DNA from 4 places in the Bacillus cereus group sp. BfR-BA-01360 genome. Region 1 is predicted to be linked to each of the others. Evidence: riboswitches for the same ligand, from Rfam matches in the RefSeq annotation. Region 1 holds a riboswitch; each other region holds the start of a gene.

Region 1 (3,201 bases):
TTATCATGTCGGTATTTTTGTATAAAATTTCTGTGAAAACAGGACAGTTTGATATTATTCGTGCATCTGTATTATCGATTACAAATGATCATCGTTTACTTGTCATTTTAATTGGTTTTTCATTTGGAGCATTTTTGGAAGGAGCAGCAGGATTTGGAGCACCAGTAGCCATCACAGCAGCGCTTCTAGCAGGACTTGGCTTAAATCCTTTATATGCAGCAGGTCTTTGCTTAATTGCAAATACAGCGCCAGTAGCATTTGGAGCAATGGGAATACCGATTACAGTTGCAGGGCAAGTAACAGGTATTGATCCTCATAAAATTGGACAAATGGCTGGGCACCAATTGCCATTCTTATCGCTATTTGTTCCGTTCTTTATTGTATTTTTAATGGATGGTTTCAAGGGAATAAAGCAAACATGGCCGGCGTTATTTGTAGCGGGGGGGTCTTTTGCAATTACACAATTTATTACAGCGACATTTTTAGGACCAGAACTTCCAGATATTACATCAGCGCTTGTCAGCTTAGTATCTTTATCGCTATTTTTAAAAGTATGGCAGCCAAAAGAAGTGTATCAATCGAATCAAGCAAATGTGGAAGCTGCAGCAACAGCGGAAGCTTCATCGATGCCAAATTTAACAGGTAAAAAAGTTGTGAAAGCTTGGTCGCCATTTATTATTTTGACTGCTATGGTAGTGATTTGGAGTCAAGATTTCTTTAAAGCATTATTTGCTCCAGGCGGGGCGTTAGAAAGTTTTGTCATGAAGTTTGAAATTCCGGGTCTGCACAATTTAGTCATGAAGGCAGAACCAATTGTAAATAAACCAACGCCTTATGAGGCTGTATTAAAATTTGATATTGTATCGGCAACCGGAACAGCCATTTTAATCGCATGTATCATTTCCATTTTTGTATTAAAAATGAGTGCAAAACAAGCGGTTGAAACATTGAAAGAAACATTACAAGAATTAAAAATGCCAATTTTATCTATTGGGTTTGTATTAGGCTTTGCATTTATTGCGAATTATTCTGGTCTATCATCTACACTTGCACTAGCGTTAGCTGGAACAGGAGGATTATTCCCGTTCTTCTCGCCATTTCTTGGCTGGATCGGCGTATTCTTAACAGGATCAGATACATCGGCAAATGCGCTATTCTCGAACTTACAATCGATTACAGCACAGCAAGTAGGTGTAAAAGAAGTATTACTTGTTGCGGCAAATACGACAGGTGGTGTAACGGGGAAAATGATTTCTCCGCAATCGATTGCAATCGCGTGCGCAGCAGTAGGACTTGCAGGAAAAGAATCCGATTTATTCCGCTTTACAGTAAAACATAGTTTGTTCTTTGTCATTATCGTTGGAATTATGACGTATGTACAAGCTTATTATTTAACGTGGATGATACCGTAAAAGTGTAAATTGATTTGCATTTTTCAGATTATAGTGTATGATAGAAAAGTATTGAAAATTAAATCAGTGATAAACTAGGGGTGCCCAATGTATGCGTGGGCTGAGAGAGAAGTACGCAAACTTCTTAACCCTTTGGACCTGATCTGGCTCGTACCAGCGTAGGGAAGTTAATGGCTTTACATAATGATGACTTTTATGAGCCAGGTCCTTATTTTCTTATGGACCTGGCTCTTTTTCATTTTGCATGCGCTGGTTACAAGTTGAATCTCGTCCTTGTCACATGTAAAGCGGAGCCGACTGTTTCGTCTTAGTGTATAAAGTTCTTCCGCATAGAAAGTGTTTTTTTACTTTCTTGTGCGGAAGATTTTTAGACGTGAGGGGCTAGAAGGTGAAGCTGGATTCAAGAAATGCGGAGCTGACTGTTTAGCAGCTGAAGGGAGAATCGAATTTTTCTAGGTAAAGTAGATTTCTTGAAATGATAAAGGGGAGGAAACAAAAATCATGGAACAATCTGTTTCAGCTGAGCAAATTGAATTAAAGTCGAGTTTACCAGGGAGTAAGAAAGTGTATGTGGAGGGGTCACGTGAAGGTATGAAAGTGCCGATGCGTGAGATTGAATTAAGTGACACAAACGGAGTGCCAAATTCCCCGATTCGTGTATATGATACGAGCGGTCCCTATACGGATCCAGAATATAAAGTGGAACTCGAAAAAGGGATTCCAACTCCTCGTCGCAATTGGATTATAGAACGCGGAGATGTAGAGGAGTATGAGGGACGCGAAATCAAGCCGGAAGATGATGGTGTAAAAGCTGCTTCGAACCATACACCTGTGTTCCCGCAAATGGATCGTAAACCTCTTAGAGCAAAGAAAGGTGCGAATGTCACGCAGATGCATTATGCTCGTAAAGGGATTATTACATCTGAGATGGAATATGTTGCAATTCGTGAAGGGGTAGAACCGGAGTTTGTTCGAAAAGAGATTGCCGAAGGACGGGCCATTTTACCAGCGAATATTAACCATCCAGAAGCAGAACCAATGATTATCGGCCGTAATTTCCATGTGAAAGTAAATGCGAATATCGGAAATTCTGCTGTTTCGTCTTCGATTGCCGAAGAAGTAGAAAAGATGACATGGGCAACGCGCTGGGGTGCGGATACAATTATGGATTTATCAACGGGGAAAAATATTCATACAACGCGCGAATGGATTATTCGTAATGCCCCTGTACCAGTTGGGACAGTGCCGATTTACCAAGCGTTAGAAAAGGTACAGGGGATTGCTGAAAACTTAACTTGGGAAGTATACCGCGATACATTAATTGAACAAGCGGAACAAGGTGTGGATTATTTTACAATTCACGCGGGCGTATTATTGCGCTACATCCCGCTCACAGCAAAACGCATGACGGGAATTGTTTCGCGCGGCGGATCAATTATGGCGCAGTGGTGTCTATACCATCATAAAGAAAACTTCTTGTATACTCATTTTGAAGAAATTTGTGAGATTATGAAACAGTATGATGTTTCCTTCTCTTTAGGAGATGGGTTACGCCCAGGATCTATTGCAGATGCAAATGATGAAGCTCAGTTTGCAGAGCTTGAAACGTTAGGGGAATTAACGAAAATTGCTTGGAAGCATGATGTGCAAGTCATGATTGAGGGGCCAGGGCACGTACCGATGCATTTAATTAAAGAAAATATGGAGAAAGAAATAGATATTTGTCAAGGTGCGCCTTTCTATACGCTGGGGCCTTTAACAACAGATATCGCACCAGGTTATGATCATA
Region 2 (3,201 bases), on a different contig from region 1:
TTCAATGGTCGTTATGGCTTGGGAGGTAACCGCTCCTTTAGCGCTCATTTTTATGGCATTTGTCTTTTTACCTCGTTACTTAAAAAGTGGAATTACAACAATTCCTGACTTCCTAGAGCAACGCTACGATTTACGAACAAGACAAATTATTTCCATTCTATTTTTATTAGGCTATGCCATCGCTTATTTACCAACTGTATTGTATTCCGGTGCGTTAGTACTTGATAGCATCTTTAATATTTCACAACTATTTGGGCTTAGTAATTTCACAACAATTATGGTGATTGCGCTTATCATTGGTATGACTGGTATTGCCTATGTTGTATTTGGCGGCCTACGTGCATGTGCGATTTCAGATACGCTAAATGGAATTGGTTTAATTATTGGAGGATGCTTAATTCCAATTCTTGGTCTTCTTGCACTTGGAAAAGGGAGTATTATGGATGGTGTAAATCTTTTATTACATTCTCATCCAGAAAAATTGAATGCAATTGGAGATTCGCAAGATTCTGTACCTTGGACAACAATTTTCATGGGCTTATTGTTTAATAACTTATTTTATTGGTGTACCAATCAAGCTATTGTCCAACGTGCACTCGGGGCAAAAAATTTAGCAGAAGGACAAAAAGGAGTATTGTTGGCAGGATTATTTAAAGTATTTGGAGCATTGTATTTAGTGCTGCCAGGAATCATTGCCTTCCATTTATTTGGCGATCAATTAAAAAATGCTGATATGGCTTATCCGATGTTAGTAATTAAGATTTTGCCTATCGCATTATCAGGCTTTTTTGCCGCTGTATTGTTCGGTGCTATTTTAAGTTCATTTAACGGTGCATTAAATAGTTCGATCACTTTATTCACACTGGATTTTTATAAACCCATTTTCAAGAAAGAAGCAAGCGAAAAAGAGTTGGTGAAAGTAGGACGTATTTTTGCGATTACACTCGGTCTCATTGCGGTTATCGTATCACCATTTATTTTATATGCACCTTCTGGATTATATAACTACTTACAAGAAATGTTTGGTTTTTACAATGTACCAATTATCGCCGCTGTTGTCGTAGGATTTTTTAGTAAAAAAGTACCTGCAAGTGCTCCGAAAATTGCTTTAGTCTTTCATATTATTTTGTATGCGCTCTCAAAAGTGTTTTTAGGATCTATTAATTTCTTATATATTCTTAGTGTACTATTCCCAGCATGTGTAATTGTGATGCTAGTGATTGGAAAATTAAAACCAAGAGAAACAGACTTTGAACTTTTCGATGCTAATAAAGTTGATTTAAAGCCATGGAAATATGCAAAGGTATTTTCAATCTTCCTTATTATATTCATGCTAGGTGCCTATGTATTATTCTCGCCTGTTGGGTTAGCCGCACAGTAATGATGTTTTTTATATCAATATACTATATAAGTTTGGATAATTGACAATTCTCTAAATTATGTTATGATAACTATCAAAACTATATAGTTCTCATCTATCCACTAGGGGTGCCGATATTGGCTGAGATTAAAGTTTATCTTTGAGACCCTTAGTACCTGATCTGGTTCGTACCAGCGTAGGGAAGTGGAAATGACAAAATAAAAGCCACTTTCTTTACCTACTAAGGAAGTGGCTTTTATTTTGTACATGTCTATTTTTTCGTTAGATGTTAGCTGAGTGTAGCATATATGAGGAGGGATATAAATGTCATTTTCACAGTTATTACGTCAAGAAGTTGCTCCGATTTGGCAAGCGAGTTTTGAGCATCCATTTATTAAAGAACTAGGTGAGGGAACACTAGATTTAGCTAGCTTTCGTTACTACGTTTTACAAGATTCCTACTATTTGAGTCACTTCGCTAGAGTACAAACATTAGGGGCAGCGAAGGCGATCGAATTGAAAACGACAGCTCGCATGGCACATCATGCACAAAATACATATGAAGCAGAATTGTCATTGCATGAAAATTTTGCGGAAAAATTAGGAATCACTGAAGAAGAAAAAGCATCCTTTATTCCAGCACCGACAGCTTATGCATATACATCCCATATGTATCGCGCTGCTTATGAAGGGCATTTAGGTGATATTATTGCAGCCATTTTACCGTGTTATTGGCTATATTATGAAATTGGCGAGCGTCTTAAAGAGTGTAAGCCAGAAGAACCGATTTACCAAGCATGGATTTCAGCATATGGTTCGGATTGGTTCCGCACATTAGTAGAAGAACAAATTATGCGATTAGATCAAATTACGGAAACAGTAACAGAGTCGGATCGTAAACGTATGAAACAGCATTTTATCATTAGTAGTCAATATGAATATTCGTTCTGGGAGATGGCTTATACGTTAGAGAAATGGCCTGTTGAAGAAAAAATAGCAACCCGGTAGATATTCATTTTATTTCGTCATTTTTCATAATATATTATGAAAAAATTATATAATTAAAAGAGAAATAGGAAAGATAAAGAGGAGGTAGAACCCTCCTCCTTTTTTTACTGTTTTTTAACAAAAAATGGATTTTAATGATGGTATAATAAAAGTAAAAAGGGGGGTGGAATCTGTATTTTGTTTCAAAGTTTAACAGTCTATTGATTTTGGATTTTATGTAAAATAACGAAAAAAGAGAGGAAGTATTTACTTTATGGAAACGATACAGTTGTTAGCCTTTAAAGATGTAATAGATCCACTTTTTGAGCAAACAGTATTTTATGTGCAGTGGCCAAAACATTGGTCAAGTTTGTTATTAGAGCACAATAGACCATACGAATTAATAAAAAAATTTAAACTTTTAAATAAAAGATTGTATATTATGTTTTCGGATATTTTATTCATTGAGCACGACCCATATAAGTTAGCAGAAGATAGCCTATGGATTATATGTTTAAAACCTCTTAGCTCTGAACAGTTAGAATATATTTGTCGTCAATGGTATGCGTATATTCATAACTGGAAACCGACCGAAATGCCTGGAGAAGTTTTATTAGAATGGCAACCTAGTGCGATTTCAAAGTTGTCGTTACTACATGATAAAAAAACATTTTATATATGGGTACCAGCATTAATTTCACATTTGTTTTGTGAACGCGCGCTGCATCTATCTATAGGAAATAAGCAATATGAAGAAGTTCCTTTTTACCCGCTTCGAGAGCAAAATAGATGTGAAGCGATGTCTGAGCCTATTCAGGATAAAAAGACAAAAGAATATTTTTCTTATATATATC
Region 3 (3,201 bases), on a different contig from region 1:
CATTATTTCTAACAATTGTTCTTGGGTTGCTAGCTTATATAATTGATATTCCTGTGCTTCGAGTTTCGTTAATTGGAATGACTTTAATTCTTGGAGCTATTTCTCATGGAATGATGCGTCAATTATATGAAGCGGGATTAAATAATAATAAAAAATAAAGTATAATGTAAGGCCTTCATTTATAAGAGATGGAGGTTTTTTTATCCCGCTATTTTAGGGCAGCCCGATTGGTGAGGGCTCATAATTAGTGGGGGATGAAGAAAACCACTACTGATTAAAGTTTCACTTTATTTCTTACAAAAATGTAAGGTGAATTGTAAGAATAATCGATAGTTGAGTAATATTATTTCGGGTACTATAAAAAGTGTAAGGAAAGAGACAAACCCATTTTAGGTAAATGTAGTTTTAGGCATTCTATGCGAAAAGGAGTAGGAGGGAATGAAGAAACGTTGGACAAACTTTGCTTTTCTATCTACTAGTAATACTATCATACTAGATGGAGAGATGACTCTTTCTCACTTATTTGATCAATCAGATGATGAAACTTCTTCAACATTTACAATGAGATGGTGTAAATGGGGCGAACATTGTAATTTGGAAGAAGGGACCCCTAATCAAGAGCAAAGAATCATCTTTACTAACCCTATTAAAGCATGGATTGTCCAATATCAGAAGTGTAACGTCAAAAATCACTTAAAGAAAACTGAGCCAAGACAATTTTCTTCGGATACTCCTATTCTAGAATTGCATGAAAGTAACAATTAAGTACTGAGACACGAAAAGGCACTGTAGAGAAAATCTACAGTGCCTTTTCCATTCTGTTCATAAAAAAGGTTGTAGAGAATTCTTTCTCTACAACTTAAAGAATAGCGTTTAGGCGCTCTTATTTTTTGAATGAATAGGATAAGCACGAATGCTTTGGAATAAACGTGGTGACGTTGTATATAGAAGCAATAGCAATACTGTACATAATGCAAAAGAAGCAAGCATTATACTACCATTTACAATGAAAGAGTATAGAAAGGCTGATTGTCCTTTTGGTGCGTATTGTCCCCAGAAAATAATTCCCGCAATAAAATGGCAGAAATAGCGTGCAAAACTGCCGATCAATGTTCCCAAGATTATATACAAGAGAACTTTTTTTCCTTGGTTATTTGAAATGGCTTTTTGAATTGAGCGATAAAATAAGCCAGCAAATCCAATAAAAGCAAAAGCAATGAAGTATTCAATAACCGCTTGTATTGGCGTTAAAATATAGGCATCTCCGAAGACAATTTGTAATAACCCCCAAATAAGCCCTCCTAAAAAGGCCATTTTGAATCCCCAGCGATACGCAATAATAAAAATAGGGATCATAGCAAATGAAACAGAACCGCCTGTTGGGATTTTAATTGATAATGGTAAAATGTCGATGATTAAGGCGAAGGCTGCGAGAATTGCAGATTCAATCATCGCTTGTAAATTGGTGTTACGCATGTTGACATTCCCCCTAAATCCAAGTTGCACAAAAAAGAATTATGTACCATAGGGAGATATAAAATACGTAATGAAGAAGAGGAGATGTATTTTAACGTTTGCACAATCCCTACATTAGCATTAACTAACAGGTTCTAAGGGTCGGAACAAATTGTTCCCTCTCAGCCATATAGCTCCCCCTGTGATAACGAAATTCTTTATTTGTTAAATTTATTTTAATCGAAATGGATGAGAAGGGCAAATGAATCTTGTATTGCCACTATTTCAATATAAGTGTACGAAAATGTTAACAAATAGAATAGAAAAGCTATAGTGTATGATTTATACAGTATGCTATAATTTATTGAAAATAATTATCATTATCTTTTAAGGGGGGAGATTATGAGTTTGGTTGATATTCAAATAGGTGAAAAAGTATTAGTGAAAAGTATGCAGGCATTAGATAAATTGTTAAAACGGAGATTAGTTGCATTTGGTCTTTCAGAAGGAAGTGAATTGCGTGTGAAACAAAAGGCGATGTTCAAAGGGCCGTTTACACTAGAGTGCCGCGGACAATTCATTAGTATTCGTCATTGCGATGCGAAAATGATAAAGGTGGAATTAGTGTGAATAAGGTTGCTTTGTTAGGGAATCCAAATACAGGAAAAACATCGTTATTTAATGCATTAACAGGTTCTTATGAATATGTAGGAAACTGGAGCGGGGTAACGGTAGAAAAAAAGATAGGGAAATTGAAAGATAAACAAGGAACATTAATTGATCTACCAGGTGTATATGATTTAAATCCTGTTTCTCGAGATGAGGGAGTCGTTACTCACTTTTTATTAACAGAGGAATTTCATTATATGTTAAATATTGTTGATTCTTCTCAATTTGAGCGCAATATGCATTTAACATTACAGCTTTTGGAATTTGGAAAGCCTATGTCTATTGGTTTAAATATGATTGATGTGGCAAAGCAACGCGGAATTGTGATTGATGTAAAAAGATTATCAGAAATATTGGGAGTAACAGTTGTTCCTGTTGTTGCAAGAAACGGGAAAGGTTGTGATGAATTACTAGCTACTCTTCATGAAAATAATAGGAAAGAAATGAACTCATTTATTCTTTCATATGGTGAACAAGTAGAGACAGCAATAGCAAGTATCATGACACTTTTTATGAAAGAAAATTATGAGCATTTAAGATGGCTAGCGCTTCAATTTTTAAGCAATAATGAAGTGGTGGAACAAGAGGTAATGGGATTATCTATTTATCATGAATTAGTAACAATACGCTCTCAGTTAGAGAAAAAACTGGATTGTACGTTAGAAGAGCATATGTATAACACGCGTGCAACGTATATTGAAAAGTTAAAAACAAGTGTCATTCAACATAAACAGGAAGGGAAAATTCCTTTTTCAGAAAAAATAGATAAGTTGATTGCACATAAAATTTTTGGACTGCCCATCTTTTTAGCAGTCATGTTTTTCATTTTTCAGGTTACGTTTACGTGGATTGGCACACCATTATCGGATATACTTGATGAATTTTTTAGTGGACAGCTTACAGATTGGGTTACAGCTGGGTTGATTCATATAGGAGCTTCTGATTTTATTCAAGCGCTTATTACGGAAGGAATTATTGCTGGCGTTGGTGCTGTATTAGTATTTGTCCCACAAATCTTTGCTTTGTTCTTTTTTATTTCATTATTAGAGGACTCCGGATATATGGCGCGAATCGCAG
Region 4 (3,201 bases), on a different contig from region 1:
TTTGTCCAAGCACAATTTTTTCTACTTTACTAAAGTCGGCTTGATGTTTATCCATAATGGTTTTTAAAGTTGCTTCCTCTGCTGGTGCTCCCCATCCTCCATAACGCTTTCCTTCAAAATCTTTTGGTGAAGTAATATTATCTTTTTTTAAAGAAGCAAATGCCGATGTGTTATGTTGAATAATTGCTCCAATTGATACAACTGGAATCCCTTCCACACGTGCCGATGTAACATTTTCTTGATAGCTCACACCAAAATCAGCTTTTCCAGAAGCAATCATTTGCTCTGCTGATACATTATCACCAGGCTGAATAACTTCTACATCTAAACCTTGTTTCTTATAATAATCTTTTGTTTTTGCCACATATAAACCAGTATGGTTTGTATTCGGAAACCAATCTAAAACAACTTTTACTTTTTTCTCTTTGTCACTGCTCTCTTCTTTCTTCGCTGTATTACAGCCGACAACACTTACTGCAAACAGTGTTGCTAACATGACTTTTAAGCTCTTTTTCATTTTCTGTCTTCCTTTCTATATATCCATGGTGCTGTTATTCTGGCCATAAACTCTACGATAAAATATAAAAATAACGTGACGATTACAATCATAGCCGCTATACCAAATACACGAGCAGTTAAAAACGACTTTGTTGCACGGGTTAACATAACCCCTAATCCTTCACTTGCACCAAGCCATTCCCCAATAATTGCCCCCATCACACTATATGTAACAGCAATTTTTAACCCTGAGAAAAAATATGGAAGCACAGCAGGAAATTTTACTTTTTGATACATTTGCCATTTTGATGCACGCATTGTTTGTAATAATTTGAGCATATTTTTATCTACCGTTTGAAATCCTTCTAAAATACTAAGGGCAATTGGGAAGAAACAAACAAGAATAACAACCATCACCTTTGGTAGCATTCCATATCCAAACCAAATGATAAATAGAGGTGCAAGCACAACAATTGGAATAGTTTGTGAAATAACAAGTAACGGATTCATAAGAAGGCGAAAAATCGGGATAACATCCATCATAATAGCAATACTTGTTCCAAGTAGAATTGCAAAAAACAAACCGCTTATCACTTCTTGCAACGTCTTTGTTATATTTGGAAGTAATAGCTCTTTCATGCCAATTAATTCTTGTATAATCGTAGAAGGTTTTGGCAGTATCCATGGTTCAATGTGAAATAATGAAACAGATCCTTCCCATATCGCAATGAGAAGAATCAGCCAAGCTGTTGTAATTGCGAAATTAGATCGCTTCTGTTTTTTCATATTCATCACGATACTTCCATACTTTTTCATCAATTGTTACACCTGTGCTTGGACGATAGTGGATTTTAATAGAGGTAATCACTTCTTCTGCTCCAGCATCTACACAAGCTTGTTGTGCACGTTTTATAATATCAAGAAGTTCATTTAAATCTCCTTCCATCGTTGTTTCCATCGCACCTACTTCATAACGAACGCCTGATTGTTGGACAACTTCAATTGCCTTATCCACGACCGTATATAAATCTTTTGTTTTTGCTTGTGGTACCACTGAAAATGAAATTGTAACTTGTTGTGACATGCTAAAATCCCCTTTGCAAAATAATATGTTAAAAACAAGAAAAGGCTTTCCCACTATGACGTAGGAAAGCCTTGTATGCAAGTTATTATAAAATAACATATGCTACATTCCCTTAAGCAACTCCCTACGCTGGCATTATCCAGATCAGGTTGAGGGTCGATGTTCCTTTACATCCTCTCAGCCACTTGGCTCCCCGGTCCTTAATTCGTTTTCATTGTAGCATGATTTATTTTATTGAACAAACAAAAGCATGGTACATCTTGTCTGTTATTTTTCTACGTTTGGAAAATACCCCACTTGTTCTCCATGTGCTAATAGCTTCTGAATAAACTGTTGGTCAATTATTGGCACTGCAATTTTCTTTTTCTTTATCCATTCATTTGTTCTTTTTGTACCTATTACAAATTCAGACTGCTGCGCTCCATCGCCAGCTACTTGTGAAGCAATCAATTCTGCTATCTCCTCATCCTCTTTCGCTAACTGTAACCCTGAATCTACATATTGCGAAAGAGGAACAATTTCTAAATGATGCCCGCATTCTATCATTAACTGCACAAAATGTACAAAATCAATCGGATCTGGATGACAAATATGCAATGTTTCACCTATAATTTGAGGATCTTGCATATACGCCACAATTGATTTACTTGCAAAATCAATTGGAGCAAAGTCCACTTTCCACTTCACGTTTGGTGCTTGTCCAATTAATAACATCGTTTTAATGAGGCGATAAAATGCATTTCCTTCAATATTTTGTTGAAATACTCCCGTTTCGGAATGGCATGTTAAATTACCAGCGCGATAAATATTCCCTCTCATGCCACGACTCATTGCTTCACGAACAAGATTTTCTGCCTGTAGTTTACTATTGGAATACACATTCTCTAACTCTACATGATACTCAAAATCACCGCGTTTTTTATACATATCCCATTGTTCTACTGCTAAATCGATTGGAATACTAATCGTAGAAATAAAATGGAATGCTGCTCCTTCATCGGCTAATGCAAGCATGCGCTTTGTCCCTTGAATATTTACATTTTCAAATTGCTTTACATCCCCAAAATGTCTTACGTCTGCCCCGCAGTGAACGACTGTATCAACTTTAGAACGTATCGCTATAAACTCTTCCTTACTAAGTCCAAAGTATTCTTCACCAAGGTCACCAGGAATAGCTGTTATACGTGCCAGAGCTTCATTTGGAATATCATGAAAATATCCTGTTAAAGTTTCCATAATTCTTTGCTCTACATCTTTTTTAGGTCTTACTAAACAATAAATATGAGCTGAGGTTTGCTGCAATAATTCATATAGGATATGTGATCCTAAATAACCTGTTGCTCCTGTTAAAAAGACATTGGAAATCCGGTTATTAGTTATTCCTTCCGTATACTGAATAGCCTCTGGTTCATGTATCCATTTATATTCATGAAATACATTTTCTTCTAGGGTTAACTCCCTTTGTATTCGCGCTAACTTATACACTGTCTTTTCCTTAAAGAAGTCTTGAATTGTTAAATGCGGAAAATCTTCTTTTAACAATGTTAAAATACGTAATACTTTTAATGAATGCCCACCAATGGTAAAGAAATCATCATGTACACCAATTTTGGAAACTC

The links. A riboswitch is a leader RNA that binds a small molecule or an ion and turns the genes downstream of it on or off. The one in region 1 is predicted to bind thiamine pyrophosphate.
Region 2: another riboswitch for thiamine pyrophosphate. It lies ahead of tenA (thiaminase II); the one in region 1 lies ahead of thiC (phosphomethylpyrimidine synthase ThiC).
Region 3: another riboswitch for thiamine pyrophosphate. It lies ahead of thiT (energy-coupled thiamine transporter ThiT); the one in region 1 lies ahead of thiC (phosphomethylpyrimidine synthase ThiC).
Region 4: another riboswitch for thiamine pyrophosphate. It lies ahead of MR056_RS12025 (MTH1187 family thiamine-binding protein); the one in region 1 lies ahead of thiC (phosphomethylpyrimidine synthase ThiC).

What each region holds. Positions count from the first base shown of each region.
Region 1 covers NZ_JAKUFV010000005.1:26,066-29,266, reverse strand. Annotated here, with positions in the region: gene MR056_RS06580 (lactate permease LctP family transporter) at 1-1,412, shown strand, start outside; TPP riboswitch at 1,479-1,594, shown strand; gene thiC (phosphomethylpyrimidine synthase ThiC) at 1,914-3,201, shown strand, end outside.
Region 2 covers NZ_JAKUFV010000002.1:293,082-296,282, reverse strand. Annotated here, with positions in the region: gene MR056_RS03310 (solute:sodium symporter family transporter) at 1-1,381, shown strand, start outside; TPP riboswitch at 1,475-1,580, shown strand; gene tenA (thiaminase II) at 1,685-2,368, shown strand; gene MR056_RS03300 (pPIWI_RE module domain-containing protein) at 2,622-3,201, shown strand, end outside.
Region 3 covers NZ_JAKUFV010000009.1:33,181-36,381, forward strand. Annotated here, with positions in the region: gene MR056_RS10585 (hypothetical protein) at 1-158, shown strand, start outside; gene MR056_RS10590 (hypothetical protein) at 439-765, shown strand; gene thiT (energy-coupled thiamine transporter ThiT) at 874-1,476, opposite strand; TPP riboswitch at 1,565-1,666, opposite strand; gene MR056_RS10600 (FeoA family protein) at 1,858-2,085, shown strand; gene feoB (ferrous iron transport protein B) at 2,082-3,201, shown strand, end outside.
Region 4 covers NZ_JAKUFV010000011.1:30,177-33,377, reverse strand. Annotated here, with positions in the region: gene MR056_RS12035 (ABC transporter substrate-binding protein) at 1-517, opposite strand, end outside; gene MR056_RS12030 (ABC transporter permease) at 514-1,290, opposite strand; gene MR056_RS12025 (MTH1187 family thiamine-binding protein) at 1,262-1,582, opposite strand; TPP riboswitch at 1,687-1,788, opposite strand; gene MR056_RS12020 (non-ribosomal peptide synthetase family protein) at 1,850-3,201, opposite strand, start outside.